Regions from separate parts of the Shewanella donghaensis genome, predicted to be linked through region 1. Evidence: riboswitches for the same ligand, from Rfam matches in the RefSeq annotation. Region 1 holds a riboswitch; the other holds the start of a gene.

Region 1 (8,376 bases):
AATGCCTAGGAAAGCGCCTACGATTAGAAGGCTCTATGGCTGGTTGGCAACAACTCTATTGGGATAATCAACTTGTCTCACAAAAGTCTGCATCGGCAGATAATCAAGCGTTTACAATCCATGAATTCGAGCTTTCAAGACCGAGCTCAATGGCGGAGTCGAGCAACGATGATGTCATTACAGAAATCAGTAAAAAAGTCATGAAAGTACGCTTAGAAAGTGATGTTCAGTGGCAACCATTTCTGATTAATTATGCAGTCCTTGTCGACAATGAAACCATTGCAGACGGGCAGCGCAACACCAAAGATATAGAACAACAAACTCCTGAAGTCGCGCCAGTTAAAAATCAAAAATTCAGTGTGGTCGGTTTAGCCTCTTTAGGGTTTAAGCTGTTAAAAAGTGCCAAAGTTATTAAAGCCATGCTTGCTGCAGCCAGTGTAGCGGCCTACTCATGGCTATTTTCAATCGAGTTTGCATTAGCACTGATTGCTTGTTTGGTGATACATGAATATGGCCATATTAAAGCGATGAAACACTTTGGAATGAAAACCAAAGGCATTTACTTAATCCCCTTTATGGGTGGGCTTGCCGTTAGCGATGAGCGAATCAATACTCGCTGGCAAAATGTTGTTATCTCAATAATGGGACCCACTTTCGGACTAATATTATCAATAGCTTGTATGGTGGCTTACTGGATAACTGGTAATATATTTTTTGCCGGACTTGCCAGTTTTAATGCCCTGCTAAATCTATTCAATCTATTGCCCATACTGCCATTAGACGGCGGCCATATATTAAAAAGTATAACTTTTTCAATGAACAGTATGGTTGGTTTAGTGGCTTGTATTGCTGGTGCCGCCGTAGGCGTACTGATCAGTTACAGTTTGGGTTTAGCCTTATTGGGATTCTTATTATTGATTGGTAGTCTTGAAATTGTATTTGAATGGAAAACGCGTCACCAAAGTCACTTACTCCCACTTGACCGTTATGGGCAAATATTTTCAGCGTTATGGTACTTCCTCACAGTAGGTATACTGATTGGTATTATTTGGTACTTTGCAGGATCTGGTGATGATATGTTGGCAATGCCTTTAGAGATATTAAGAAGCTAATCAGTCAATACTGATTCAGTAAACACTCGCTGTTTAGCATCAAGAAAAGATAATTACTTGATGCTAAATAGCGTTAACGCGAATAGGTTTAATTTTTTGTCTTTATTAAGATATTGAGAACACATTAGTCATGACTTTATAAAGCTCAGTGCCTTGATGTACAGAAGCAGAAGCAAAGTGAAGCACTGGCACGCAATCTATCGGTAAGCTAACCGACGTCATAGCCTCGTCACTCCCATATTGCTCCAATCTTAATAAGGTGACTAGGGTTTCCCCAGCCGCTAACGGCTCCCCTGGTTTCGCGCAATATTCTACAAGTCCCGCTTTAGGTGCATGAAACTTTTTATAGTCCTTTAAGTAACAGCCCCAGCGCTTCATTTTTGCAGGACTCACTGATTCTTTAATCACTCCTCGATGACTTAAATAAGCCAAAATACCCAGAGCATCGGTTTTAGCATCAGCCATATCAATACGTTCTTGGCTTGCCAGCTCTAAGGTAAAAGCAGCAACTGGCACATCGAAATTACGACCTTGTGTACTGGCAAATTCAGTTAGCTGCCACCAAGGATAGAATGCCGCCTCATCCATTGCTCCGCCAAATTCATTGGGAATGATTAACGAAAATGGAATTGAGAAAAACGTTGCTGATTCTGCATCATACTCTGGACAATAAAGATGCTTTGCAGATTTAGGCCCAGTGTGCAAATCAAGTACGATATCAGCATCGTGGGCCATATGTTGTAGCGTCACCGCTAAGCGATGCCCTGTACTTATGCCCCAAGGATTTAATAAACGTTGCTGACAGCTATTCAGTAAATGATGACGAAATGCACTAAACAACTCTTTGTCTGCAAGATGTTGATGTTCGTTGAACCACTGCGCAATATCAATGCCGTGATCGTAATACTCGCGGTTCCAATTAACCCCTGTGATGGGATCAAAGCGTCCTAAAGTAAATTCACCACTTTTTTGGTTAATACCTAAAGGGTTGGCTAGTGGCACACAATGAATATCACCCAACACAGTATAGTCTTTTAACAAGGTCATCAGCTGATGTATCACTGCGTTACCTTGTACTTCAGCCCCATGAACATTGGCTTGAATATATACACTAGGCGCAGCAGAATCTTCGCCAATAAAGCTAAACAATGGCGCCGTTAGCGCCTGGCCTGTGGCTAACTCACCCACCTTAACATTAGCGATTGTCGGTAAAGAATCCTTTCCTGTTATAGCGTTCACTGATGACATAAATACCATTTATCCGTTATTCAAATAGATTCTGATGCAAAGCATTAACCACACCGGCAGCTTCAGATTCATCAACTAAAACACATAAGTTATGCGGGCTAGCACCTTGACAGATCATCCGTACATTATGCTTCTCAAGCACAGAAAAGACTCGACTACAAATGCCGGCAGTTGAAGCTATCTGGTTACCAATGATAGCGACCAAAGCTAACTTGTCTTCGACTCTGACTCGACAGTTTTCCGATAATTCTTGCAACAGTGATTCGCTCAATAAACCTTGGCCACTAGAATCAGATCCCGTTTGGTCGAGGGTTAATGATACGTTTACTTCTGAAGTCGTAATCAAATCAACCGAAATTTTGTGCTTAGCAAGCGTTGCAAATGTGTGTGCTAAAAAGCCCTGAGCATGTAGCATTTGCAAACTATGTAGATTTAATAAGGTTTGGTCTTTTCGTAAAGTGACTGCGCGATAAACCGGCGCGTTTTCTACTTGATGACGGATCCAAGTACCGCCCTGTTCTGGCGCCTTACTTGACCCCACAAATACCTGAATTTGTTGACGTACAGCAGGAAGTATCGTGGCAGGATGTAACACTTTAGCGCCAAAAGTCGCCATTTCAGCGGCTTCATTAAAGCTAATTTCAGGAATTGGACGTGCATTAGGTGCTAAACGAGGGTCGGTCGTATAAATGCCCGCAACATCGGTCCAGATTTCAACGGCATCGGCTTTTAATGCCTCAGCTAATAATGCTGCAGAATAGTCACTACCACCTCGGCCTAAAGTCGTTGTATTGCCCTCTTCATCGGCCCCGATGAAACCTTGAGTGACGATCACTTGCTCAGCAAGTAAAGGCAATAAGTGAGTGGTGGCTAAAGTCGAAATTTGCTCAATTTTAGGCTCAGCTTTACCAAAATGACTGTCAGTTCTTAATACTTGGCGAACATCAAAAGCACTTGATGGTGTGCCTTTTTGACGAATTACCGCTGAAAATAACAATGAAGAACATTGCTCTCCCATGGACAGTAATTCATCGATAATTGATTTACTTCTATTAAGGACTAAATTATCACTTAACACCGACATCTGGCTCAACAGCTTGTCGATAATCGCTGCTACATCTTGGGGACGTGCGAGTTTATCAACAATGTCATATTGAATTTGAGCAATTTGAGTCAGTAAGCTTAAACGGCGTTGATCGTTTACATTGGCTTGGGTTAACTCAACTAATAAGTTAGTCACACCGCTAGAAGCACTGACAACCACAACGCGAGTATTTGCATTAGCAAGGATGATATCTGCACAACGATTCATGGCCTCAAAATCAGCAACTGATGTTCCACCGAACTTAGCAACTACTATACTCATAGTGAGACCTCCGTAACAACTGACGGATTTTGGACTAAGACTGATTGGGCTGATATTTGTTGAGTTGAATAGCGATTAAATAATTGAAATGTGTTACTTAAAAACATGATTACACTCCGAACTTACTACGTTCGAAGAGCCTGGTGCAGTGATAACGCACCCTTAAAGAAGGGAAACAGCAATCTTTCACCAGAAGCTCTCCACCAAAAAATAGGTGACAATCGTCAGGATTCAACCTAAGCGACCGATATAGGATGCAACCAAGCATGGCAAATATCTCGGCGTTAATCTCCCTCATAAGCTGTCAATGGAATTGGCTTTCCTCGAACTTATTACCTAGCTAACGCTCCTCTTCTGTTTCTTCCCTAAGGAAGAGAGTGAAAAATACCAAAAAAGAACCACCTAAGTCAATTCAGAGTTGTCATAAACTGACTAAATAACACTATGCGGTAAAAGAGACACTGAAGCTCTAACTTTAGAATAAAAGCGGTTTTAAGCACTTAGATCAATTTTATTGATATAAAACAGCCATAAAGAGATAGGAATCATAGATTTTAGAAAGGAATATATTACGAGTATGAGCAATATGAATATTACTAAAGAACTCTTTCGGCGACGATTGGATAAAAGATTAGCTTTAGCATCTAACTAACCGCTATTGGGCAAGGATAGCTGAATAGCGTTTAGTAAAATCAGCAACTATTCTTCGAATCATATTAGCAACCACTCTTGATGAAATAAGAAGAAACAGCTCGCTGTCGCTAATCATGTAAATCGGGCAGCTCATTGACGACTTTAGATCGCTTACCAAACTCTCCTATTAACACTTCTTTATCGGGTGCATCCCCACATGCCAATAATGATAGAACACCATTATCCACATAATAAATCGCATGCTGCTTAAATTCCCTGCCTAAATCCAACGCTTGTTCTTTTTCGATAAATACCGCCCAACTCTTTTCCATATGGGATAAATCAGGCGCTGCGCCAATTAAAGAACGATAAGGACTGTTATATTGTTGAATCTTTCGTTGTAGCTTTCCATCTAACAACCGATTTTGACAAGGGGCTAATATGCTCCCAAATGGATTATGTGCAGTGATTATTGCGAATGAAAATCCATCAGAAATGCGCTGTGTTAGTAAAAAATGGGTTCCCTGATACTTGCACCAAAGACTATCAATTAAATTATCCATCATTCAATATTCTCAATTTAGACCGATTCAGTGTAGCAAAGCAATACTTGGCACAAAAGCTCATGTGACTTAAGTCACAAGAACAATATTTAAATTAAACCATAAAATCAACAGCTTACCTAAAAAATCAATTTTGTAACAATTCTACTCTGTAAATTTGTTAACATTTCATTTGTTAACAAATGCCTAAAACGAGTACAATAATCACCACTAGCTAGATTTTGCTACATAACACTAAGATGTAACACAAGCGATTACATTTAACGGGGATTTAAATTTCCGATAAATGTCCATGCTTTTAAATGTGTTCTATATTGTTAGTAATGTATTAAATGTAGAACAAAATTAGATTGCTAAGGAACTTTAATACGCAATTTAATCTCTTAGTTTATATAAATCGTTTGTTTAATAGATCTTTTGACTGATTGTGAGTTTATCAATGCTCAGCATACAATCTAAATATTGATTTTTTATGATCACATTTATGTCACGTATAACTCGTTGAAGTAGTGCGGTAATGAATAAGTGCAATAAACAGAGTTTATATAAGATAGCTAGTCATGAAGCGTGTTTTGTTCAGGGCAGACATAGATAAACACCTATCGTGAATTTATAAAATTATCGGCGTTTTCATAGCTATATAACGCCACAGCCCTAGTGCTACATGACTAGAATCAAATTGTTTTTAATTTAGGTAAATAACATGCAAAACCCACACATTCTTATTGTTGAAGATGAAGCTGTAACCCGTAATACTTTACGTAGTATTTTTGAAGCCGAAGGGTATGTAGTAACTGAAGCAAATGATGGCGCAGAAATGCACAAAGCCATGCAAGATAATAAGATTAATCTTGTTGTTATGGATATCAATCTTCCTGGTAAAAACGGTTTATTATTAGCGCGCGAACTTCGTGAAATCAATAATATTGGCCTAATTTTCCTAACTGGTCGTGATAACGAAGTTGATAAAATTCTTGGTTTAGAAATTGGCGCTGATGATTACATCACTAAGCCATTTAACCCACGTGAATTAACTATCCGTGCTCGTAACCTATTAACTCGCGTAAACAGTGCTGGCGCTGAAATCGAAGAGAAAGGTTCTGTTGAATTCTACCGTTTCAATGGTTGGAGCTTAGAAATCAATAGCCGTTCTTTGGTTAGCCCACAAGGTGAATCTTACAAGTTACCTCGCAGCGAATTCCGCGCGATGCTTCACTTCGTAGAAAACCCAGGCAAAATCTTAACTCGTGCTGACCTGTTAATGAAAATGACTGGCCGTGAGCTTAAGCCACATGACCGTACTGTTGACGTAACAATCCGTCGCATCCGTAAGCATTTCGAAAGCTTGCCAGATACGCCAGAAATCATCGCGACTATTCACGGTGAAGGCTATCGTTTTTGCGGTAACTTAGAAGACTAAATACTTCAACTCTAATGAGTGAGCCGTTAATTTGTTAGTGGCAATTTCAAAAGAGTACAAAAAAGCCAAGTCAGTGACTTGGCTTTTTTTATGTCATTTTTTCGCGTCTTTCATGTGCTACTTACGACGGTTTTGAGTAATTAACTGCCGGACAGTTAATATGAATACCCAGGCCACAATGATATTAAGGCCTATGAGAATAAGCGCCCAGGTCATTATTTAAGCTCGTTTTCCAAAAATGCAGCTAACGATTTATATAAATGATTTCTAACTTTCTCACCGCGCATAGAATGCTTAGAGCCAGGATAATCCATCATTTGGAATAACTTACCTTCATCTTGCAATGCTTTATAGACTCTAGTGCTATTTTCAAACAACACATTATCATCAGCCATACCGTGATACATCATGAGCCCTGACTGATAATTTTCCACATAAGGTGTAATGCTGCTGGCATCATAACCTTGCTTATTACTATCAGGATGTCCCATATATCGTTCTGTATAATGAGTATCGTACAAACGCCAATCAGTCACTGGAGCGCCAGAAATAGCCGCTTTAAAATAATCCGGCGCTTTAAACTGACTCATCAATGCCATATAACCACCGTAACTATGACCATAGATAGCAACGTTATCACCATCAATGAAAGCTAAGGTACGTAAGTAATCAACACCGACTTTTTGATCGTTAACTTCTGCATCACCCATGTTTTGATAAATAACATATTCAAATTTAGTGCCGCGATGCGCTGAACCGCGGTTATCTAATTGAAATACAGCAAAGCCTTGTTGTAATAAGTACTGAGTGAAGTAATCCGCTTCACTCCAGCTGTTTACGACTAATTGCGCATGGGGTCCGCCGTAAACTCTCACAACAACGGGATACTTCTTAGCCGCATCAAAATCGGCAGGTTTAAATAAGCGATACTGCAGCGCTTGACCATCTTCTGCTTTTAATTCACCAAAATCTGGCATTTGCCATAAACCAGCAAAGTCATATAAAGGATGCGTTTTATTAACTGCATTCTCTTCAACCCACATTAGTTGCTTACCGGTTTCACTGTGTAAACTCACTTGTGGCGGCTGCTGTAAACTGTTGAAATAATCTAAATAAACAGGTTTATTATCAGCAAAAACGGCTGAATGCATTCCTGCTTTTTCTGATAGTTTCTCAATCTTGTCACCACTTAGCGAAACACGATATAGGTGACGCTCTACAACAGTATCTTTACGGCCAGAAAAATACACCCAACCGTCTTTTTCATCAACAAACTCAATAGCATCAACAGCCCATTCACCTTGAGTCAGTTGCTTGATCGGTTTGCCGTTAAGATCAAATAAATAAAGATGATTAAAGCCATCACGCTCAGATGCCCAAATAAAGGCTTTCTGCTGCTTTAAAAAGTGTAAATCATCATTAAGATTTACCCATGCTTCACTGCGTTCTTTGATAACCGTTTTAGCTTTGGTATCTGAACCTAATTCGACAATGCGTAAATCTAATGCTTGTTGATTACGACTTTGCCATTGAAATGACAAGTGGACGCTATCAGGTAACCACTTAACTCTCGGCAAATAAATATCTTTCTCGTTACCTAATTCAATCCATTGAACGGCTTTAGATGCTAATTGAATAACACCTAATTCAATTTCAACATTGGCTTTACCTGCGTAAGGGTAACGTTGTTCAGTTAGCTTGATACCATCAGCATAAATTTCATTACGCGTAACGAGTTCAACACCAGATTCATCGATTCGGGTAAAGGCAATTGATGACTCATCAGGAGACCACCAATAACCGGTCATGCGGCCCATTTCTTCTTGAGCAACAAACTCAGCCATACCGTTCTTTATCGGCCCTTTACCATCGAAGGTTAGTTGGGTCAGTTTTTCATTGGCTAACTCAAGCACGTATATATTTTGCTCTCGCACAAATGACACGTAACGCCCTTTTGGCGATAACCGTGCATCAGTGACAAAACCTTCACCGGTATTCAGTGCCACCGCTTTTTGATTAGCAATAGTATAAAAA
Region 2 (8,376 bases), 750 kb from region 1:
GATCCTGAATATGGTGGCCAAGGCTTACCTGAAGTCATTGGCACTTTTGCCACTGAAATGAAAACCGCTACCAACATGGCCTTTGCCATGTATCCAGGCCTGACTCATGGCGCTTACTCCGCTATTCACGTTCATGGCAGTGATGCACTGAAACAAAAATACCTCGAAAAACTCGTCAGTGGTGAATGGACTGGCACCATGAATTTAACAGAATCTCATGCAGGTACTGATTTAGCCCTACTGCGCACCAAAGCGATTCCTACCGAAGATGGCCAGTTTGCCATTAGCGGCGAGAAAATATTTATCTCATCAGGCGACCACGATCTTGCTGAAAATATTATCCACCTTGTATTAGCAAAGTTACCTGATGCTCCCGATGGCGTAAAAGGCATCTCTTTATTTGCAGTACCTAAATTCATGGTAAATGATGATGGCAGTTTAGGTCAGGCGAATAGTTTAAGCGCCACAGGTCTTGAGCATAAAATGGGGATTCACGGTAACTCAACTTGTGTGATGTTGTTTGACAATGCTATTGGCGAATTAGTCGGTGCGCCCCACCAAGGTCTTAAAGCCATGTTCACTATGATGAATCAAGCGCGCTTAGGTGTCGGTATTCAAGGCTTAGGTGTCTCTGATATCGCTTATCAAAACGCACTTGTCTATGCCAAAGACCGTATTCAAGGTCGGGCACTTTCTGGTGTTAAGCAACCTGAGCAAGCCGCTGACTCGATTATTGTCCATGGTGATGTGCGCAGAATGCTGTTGTCGCAAAAATCCTTCAATGAAGGTACCCGTGCACTAATGGGTCAACAAGCATTATGGCTTGATGCCGCAGAGCGTCATAACGATCCAGCACAAGCTAAACAAGCTTCAATGCTGGCCGCATTATTTACCCCGATTGTGAAAGGCTTTGTCACCGACCAAGGCTTTAAAGCCTGTGTTGATGCACAGCAGGTTTACGGCGGTCACGGTTATATCAATGAATGGGGCATGGAGCAATTTGTCCGCGATATTCGTATTGCGATGCTTTATGAAGGCACTAATGGCGTGCAAGCGTTAGATTTGGTTGGCCGTAAATTACTCTCGGATAAAGGCGCTGCACTGACATTGTGGTCAGGGATGGTTAAACAACTCATCCAAGAAAACAGCGCCAATTCAAACATGCAGCCTTATATTGCAGGCTTAATGGATGCCGCTGGCGACTTAGAAAAAGCCACTGGCTTTATTGTCAAATCTGCCACGACTAACCCAGATATTATTGGCGCAGCTTCTATGGCCTACATGCAGCTATTTGGCATCACCACGCTGGCGTGGATGTGGACCCGTATTGCAGTAACCTCGTTAGCCGCATTGGATGCTGGCACTGAAGAAACTGAGTTCTATAAAGGCAAACTTAAAACGGCTCAGTTTTACATGAGCTACTGGGGAACCCAAACTCGTAGTTTAAGAAAACAAATTGAAGCAAGTAGCAAGCATATTGCTAATTTTGATGAAGCAGATTTTTAACGGTGCTTTGTAAGTAACTGTCAAAAACAAGTTCAAACAAAAACAGCGCCTATAAATCAATATAGGCGCTGTTTTTATTTAAGAGTCACTCGTTAACAGCAACGAATTAGTCCCAAAGAAATTCTCTAAAATGCTTACGACAAACTGACTCGTAGCTTTCGTTACCGCCAATAGCAACTTGCTCGCCTTCGCGCATGGGTTTACCATTATGATCCAATCTAACAACCATGTTGGCTTTACGGCCACAATGACAAATGGTTTTCAGTTCCACCAGCTTATCAGCCCAAGCTAATAGATACTGGCTACCGTTAAACAACTCCCCTTGGAAGTCGGTTTTCAAACCGTAACACAATACTGGGATATCTAAATTATCCACCACATGGGTTAATTGCTTAACTTGCTCTTTGCTTAAAAACTGCGACTCATCAATTAAAATACAGTGTAACTTCTGCTTATTAAGTTCGTTTTCAATATATTCAGCTAAGTTATCACCGTCACTAAACACTTGTGCTTCAGTTTCTATACCAATTCGTGAAGACACTTTTCCGACACCATAACGATTATCAATTGACGCCGTCATTACTAAGGTATTCATGCCGCGCTCGCGGTAGTTATACGATGATTGCAGTAGCGAAGTTGATTTACCTGCATTCATAGCAGAATAGTAGAAGTAGAGTTGTGCCAAAACGGTGCGTCCTTATGATTATTTTCCGTGGCAGTTTATCATTTATTCAGCAGCGAAATAAGCGCTAGAATCGATAAACTCATGGCAATATCACAATAAATCGCCACCAAGCTACTGCAGCTTTAAGCGATTAACACCCCCCGCAGCAGTAATGACTTGTTAATTCCAGTTAACAAGTCACAGTTATTGAGCGATTAAAGTTATAAACGACTACAAGCTTCACAGATCTTGCATTACTTCAGATACGATTAAGAAACAATTGATAGATTGTTTGGACAAAAAACTATAATAGGAAGTCGAAAACAATGCATAAAACACTTGTTGCTGCAGCTATTGCTGCCACAATCGTTGTAGGTGGATGCACTATCTCAGATACTAATACAACCCAAGCTGAAAACGTCACAATGATACAAGCAGATAACCCTTTTTTTGCTCCAAGCAGCTTACAATATCAAACGCCTAACTTTGCTAACATAAAAAATGAGCATTTCTTACCTGCGCTTGAACAAGGCATGGCGGAGCATTATCAGCAAATTCTGGTTATTGCTGCCAACCCAGAACCAGCCACCTTTGAAAATACCATTGTTGCCATGGAAAAAAGCGGCGAGCTATTAGGTCGTACTTCGAAGGTTTTTTACAATTTAACCGGCTCAACAAGTAACCCTGAATTACGTAAAGTTCAAGGTATTATGGCGCCTAAAATGGCCGCCCATTCTGACAACATTAATTTGAATGCTCAGCTTTTTAGCCGAATTGAAACCATTTATGCAAGTCGTGACAGCTTGGATATTACCCCTGAAGCCAAACGCTTAATTGAAGTTTATCATCAACGTTTTGTACTGGCAGGCGCTAAGCTAACCGAAGCGCAAAAACAGCAAATTCGTGTACTTAATGAAGAGCAATCAACATTAACCAACGAGTTTTCTCAACGTCTAATGCGCTTAAGTAAAGAAATCGCCGTGGTTGTTGATCATAAGTCAGAGCTTGCGGGTTTATCTGCAACAGCAATTAAATCAGCAGCCATTGATGCCAGTGCTGCTGGCCATGAAGGCAAATATTTACTTAGCATTACCAATACCACTCGCCAGCCAGTATTAGCCCAACTAGACAATCGCCAACTGCGTGAACGAGTCTGGCAAGCATCTGCTAATCGCGGCTTAACGGGTGACAATGAAACCGCTTCGTTAGTGGCTCGTTTAGCACAATTACGTGCCGAAAAAGCTCATTTACTTGGGTTTAAAAGCTGGGCGGATTATCGCTTAGCACCACAAATGGCCAAAACACCGTCAGCGGTTTACGACATGTTTGGCTCAATGGTACCTGCTGTGGTTGAAAACACCCAAAAAGAAGCCGCTGACATTCAAGCAATGATCACCAAAATGGGCGGCGACTTTAGCCTTGAAGCATGGGATTGGGCTTATTATGCTGAGCTTGTTCGTAAAGAAAAGTATGACTTAGATGCGGCTTCAATTAAGCCATACTTTGAATTTGATCGCGTGCTTGAAGATGGCGTATTTTTCACCCTGAAAGAACTATACGGAGTGACACTAACACCGCGTCCAGATTTACCGGTTTACCACCCCGATGTAAAAGCCTATGAAATGTTTGATGAAGATGGCAGTAGTATGGCCATCTTTTATGCTGACTACTTTTCTCGTGAAGGTAAACGTGGCGGAGCTTGGATGAGCTCGTTTGTGGGTCAGTCTGAGTTATTAAACAACAAGCCTGTAGTGGTTAATGTAATGAACATTAAAAAAGCCCCTGAAGGTCAGCCAACATTTGTCAGCTACAGCGAAGTGACTACCATGTTCCATGAAATGGGTCATGGCACTCACGGCATGTTCTCAAAAGTCACCTACCCATCACTTGCAGGCACTTCAGTATCACGCGACTTTGTTGAGTTTCCATCGACATTTGAAGAAGACTGGGCTGCGCACCCTAAAGTACTGGCTAACTACGCCAAGCACTATGAAACGGGTGAAGTTATTCCTGAGGCGCTACTAGGAAAGTTACTGGAGTCTCGCAGCTTCAATCAAGGTTTTGATACCTTAGAGTATATGGCGGCGGCTTTAGTTGATTTAGAGTGGCATTCACTTACTGCTGATGCGCCATTACAAGATGTGGCCAGCTTTGAAGCTAGTGCCCTGAAAAAACACGGCGTTGATATTAAAGCGGTACCACCTCGTTACCGTTCAAGCTACTTTGCTCACGCCTTCCCGGGTGGCTACTCTGCAAGTTACTACGCTTACATGTGGAGTGAAATCCTTGCAGCAGATGCTTTTGCTTACGTTCAAACCCAAGGTGGACTAAATCGTGAAATTGGCATGAAGTATCGTAAGACCATTCGTGAAGTGGGTAACTCAGTACCACCAATGGAGGCTTATAAAGCCTTCAGAGGTCAAGAGCCGACCACTGATGCATTACTTGAACGTCGTGGTCTAAACTAGTGTAAATAAATTGAGGCGCTTTAGCTAAAAGCACCCTCAATAACAAACAAAAAAATGCCGCTCAATTAAGCGGCATTTTTGTTACTTAACACTTAACAGCTTCGTTGAAGCTAATTAGATATCACTATTTCGTTATCACTTTAAGTCCGATAACCGTCAGAATAAATAGCGCACTACAAGTGATTAAGCCCATTGCAACAGAAGCAGTAAATCCTAATACCAGATAACCAATTAAGCTTATCACTGCCACAATTAACGCATATGGTAATTGGGTAACAACGTGGTCAATATGATGACAACTTGCACCTGTAGAGCTCAAGATAGTGGTATCTGAAATCGGTGAACAATGATCCCCAAATACTGCGCCAGACAATACTGCTGCAAGCATAGGTAGCATCATGGTGCTGTCACTGCCCATCGCCATATCAGCAGCGATTGGCAACATAATACCAAACGTACCCCAGCTAGTGCCGGTAGAGAATGCTGTTAAACCTGCTAATAGGAATAACACCGCTGGTAGCATCGCAAACGGAATATTACCCGTCGCTAGGCTTGCCATGTACTTACCCGTTTCAAGATTGCCAATCACCGAGGAGATTGTCCAAGCAAAAACAAGAATGTAGATTGCCGGTAACATTGACTTAGCGCCGACTTTGATGCCAGTAAGCACCATCGACATGCCAATTTTTTGCTGCGCAGCAAGTGCTAAGGTCACAACTAGGCCCACTAATGAACCATAAAATAATGACTCACTCACTTCAGTGTTTTCAAAAGCACCTAGCAGACTAAATGGCAATGAATTCGCAGTAAGCGCATCTGCACCTGATGCCACCATGAAATAGAATGTTGCAGCCACTAATACGAAAATGGGTAGAAATAAGCCAATGATTTTACCGGTGTCAGCTTCAGGTAAATCAGCTGTAGCACCTGGTGGTAAACCTTTCGATTCGTCGAATAACTCACCTTTTTGTGCATTTTGTTCATGTTGACGCATAGGGCCAATGTCTAAACCGAACAAGGCTACACACAACAATAATAACAATGCGAAAATGGCATAGAAATTCATTGGGATCATTTGTAAGAAAACGCTTAAATGACCAGTATCAGCAAAGCCGTGAGCCGTTAAAATACCGCCGATTAGCGCAATAATGTATGCGCCCCAGCTTGATACTGGTGAGATAACACAAATAGGTGCAGCAGTTGAATCAAGAAGATAAGCCAGTTTTGCGCGCGAAATATGGTAGCGATCAGTAATTGGTCGGGCAATTGAACCAACCACAATACTGTTAAAGTAGTCATCAATGAAAACAACTACACCTAAAAACATGGTCATGAGTTTCGCGTCACGCTTATTACGAATGCGTTGATGCGCCCAATCGGCAAATGCGCGTGCAGAGCCACTGACGGTGATTAAAGCGGTTATCATCCCTAACACAACCAGGAAACCAATAATCTGCAAATTCCAGGCGTTAAGCGCGCCATCATCCCACACTAGGCTAGTCACAGTTGACACTAGGTTAGATGCAGCAGCACTAACAGAGAAGTCAGCTAGCAGGAATACCCCGGCAATAATACCTAGGCCTAATGAAAGTAAAACTCGGCGAGTTAAAATCGCCAATATAATTGCCACGACTGGCGGCAATAGAGAAAGTGCCGAATCGGCATAACTTGTTATCATCATTTTTATAATTTCTTCGTTGAGTACGAATGGAGGATAACTGATAAGGCAAGTTTACACAGATAGCGTAAACAAAAATCTTCTCAGTAGCACTCCACAGTAATATCGATATCATCATCGATATCTATTCTTTTATCCAAACGGACAAAAATTACTATGACAGTGCAGCCCCTTTCGGTAGCTGCCCCAGCAAATGGTTTTGATAGAACACATTCACTTCGGCACTAAATCCTTTCAGGTAAAGCTATCGGAATCACCCAACTCAACCATACTTTTACTTAATGCACCTCTACTTATGCTAACAACAGAAAGTCATCTGTGTATTAACACCACAACATACAAACATAAGCGGAAGGATCATTGCCAGATAAAACTAGCTTATCTTGTGATAAATAACATCACAACCAAAACTGAACACACAGGATTATCAGGTGTGTAACGATTTGTTAGCATCAGTTCATTATTAAAGCAGAGTCAACTTGATAATTAAAGAAGCAAAATATGCTCGATTGTTAACATTTAATTTATTCAATAAAAGTGAATTTTAATGGCGTAGATTATATAGCTACATACTAAATCAAGGAAATAAATGATTAAGCATCTAGCGGCAATAGAGTGAATACTCCACACATTTTATTCTAGTGACAAGTTAAAATGATGACTTACATATATTTAACTGCAGTATTTCAATGGCGCATATTATAAAGATATAGCCATAATGAATAAGTTATATCGTTATAATTAAATAGTAATGCAAAAGTATTCATAGTAAGTAAGCATAGTAACTAAAGTCTTAGCACAGATAAAAATAACAATAAGTCATTCGCTAAATAAAATTTTTCACATAAAAAAGGTTTTTACTTTGCAGTAAAAACCTTTTTTGATATCGATTTGCAATCTTACTTACAACATCAATTTACATTGTAAGCAGTGCAGTAATGATGACTGACTTATAATAAGTTAGTTAACTCTGGAATCGCATCGAATAAATCAGCTTCGAGACCGTAATCAGCAACTTGGAATATTGGCGCTTCAGGATCTTTGTTAATCGCAACAATCACTTTAGAGTCTTTCATACCTGCAAGATGCTGAATAGCGCCAGAGATACCGACAGCGATATATAAGTCTGGTGCAACAATCTTACCTGTTTGACCCACTTGTAAATCATTAGGTACATAGCCAGCATCAACAGCGGCGCGGGATGCACCTACTGCAGCAGTAAGTTTATCAGCCAATGCTTCTAAAATAGCGAAGTTCTCGCCACTGCCCATACCGCGGCCACCAGATACAATCACACCAGCACTACCCAGCTCTGGACGCTCTGAGACAGTCAATGTCTGAGAAACAAACTCTGTACTTGTTGTTGCTACAAAATCAACGTTTACCGCTTCTGCTGAGCCATCATTGCTTGCGGCATCAAATGCACTGGTTCTCACCGTTAGCACTTTCTTAGCATCTAAACTCTGAACTGTCGCTAATGCAGAACCCGCATAAATAGGACGCACAAAGGTATCAGCGCTAACCACTTCAATCACTTCTGATATTTGAGCTACATCTAATAATGCCGCCACTCTTGGTAACGTATCTTTACCAACGCTGCTAGCCGCAGAAATAATATGCTCATAATTGCCAGCAAGGTTCACAACTAATTGTGAAAGGCTTTCTGCAAGTTGCTCTTTATATACTGCGTTATCAGCAACTAATACTTTACTCACACCTGTTATTGCTTGAGCTGCAGTAACAGCGGCAGCGCAATCGCTACCCGCAACTAATACGTGCACATCGCCACCAATAGCAACGGCTGCGCTAACCGCTTTCGCTGTATCTAATTTTAAGCTCGCATTATCATGTTCAGCTAATACTAAAATAGTCATAATTAGATCACCTTCGCTTCAGTTTTTAACTTTTCAACTAGCTCAGCCACAGAGCTCACCATGATGCCAGCTTTACGCTCAGCAGGAGGAGTGACTTTAATAATTGTTTGATGTGCTTTTAAGCTAACGCCTAAATCATCAATTGAAAGTGTCTCTAATGGTTTACGCTTTGCTTTCATAATATTT

The links. Region 1 has a riboswitch for lysine ahead of lysC (lysine-sensitive aspartokinase 3). Riboswitches for the same ligand answer to the same signal wherever they lie in the genome.
Region 2: it holds a riboswitch for lysine, as region 1 does, so the genes downstream of both, FPK91_RS20245 (Na+/H+ antiporter NhaC family protein) here and lysC (lysine-sensitive aspartokinase 3) in region 1, are expected to answer to the same signal.

The regions. Positions count from the first base shown of each region.
Region 1 covers NZ_CP041783.1:4,015,937-4,024,312, reverse strand. Annotated here, with positions in the region: gene FPK91_RS17200 (site-2 protease family protein) at 1-1,112, shown strand, start outside; gene FPK91_RS17195 (succinylglutamate desuccinylase/aspartoacylase family protein) at 1,218-2,360, opposite strand; gene lysC (lysine-sensitive aspartokinase 3) at 2,377-3,726, opposite strand; lysine riboswitch at 3,912-4,088, opposite strand; gene FPK91_RS17185 (DUF3293 domain-containing protein) at 4,488-4,922, opposite strand; gene arcA (two-component system response regulator ArcA) at 5,626-6,342, shown strand; gene FPK91_RS17175 (S9 family peptidase) at 6,558-8,376, opposite strand, start outside.
Region 2 covers NZ_CP041783.1:4,767,424-4,775,799, reverse strand. Annotated here, with positions in the region: gene FPK91_RS20260 (acyl-CoA dehydrogenase C-terminal domain-containing protein) at 1-1,506, shown strand, start outside; gene FPK91_RS20255 (thymidine kinase) at 1,613-2,191, opposite strand; gene FPK91_RS20250 (M3 family metallopeptidase) at 2,497-4,638, shown strand; gene FPK91_RS20245 (Na+/H+ antiporter NhaC family protein) at 4,763-6,319, opposite strand; lysine riboswitch at 6,396-6,616, opposite strand; gene FPK91_RS20240 (electron transfer flavoprotein subunit alpha/FixB family protein) at 7,267-8,190, opposite strand; gene FPK91_RS20235 (electron transfer flavoprotein subunit beta/FixA family protein) at 8,193-8,376, opposite strand, start outside.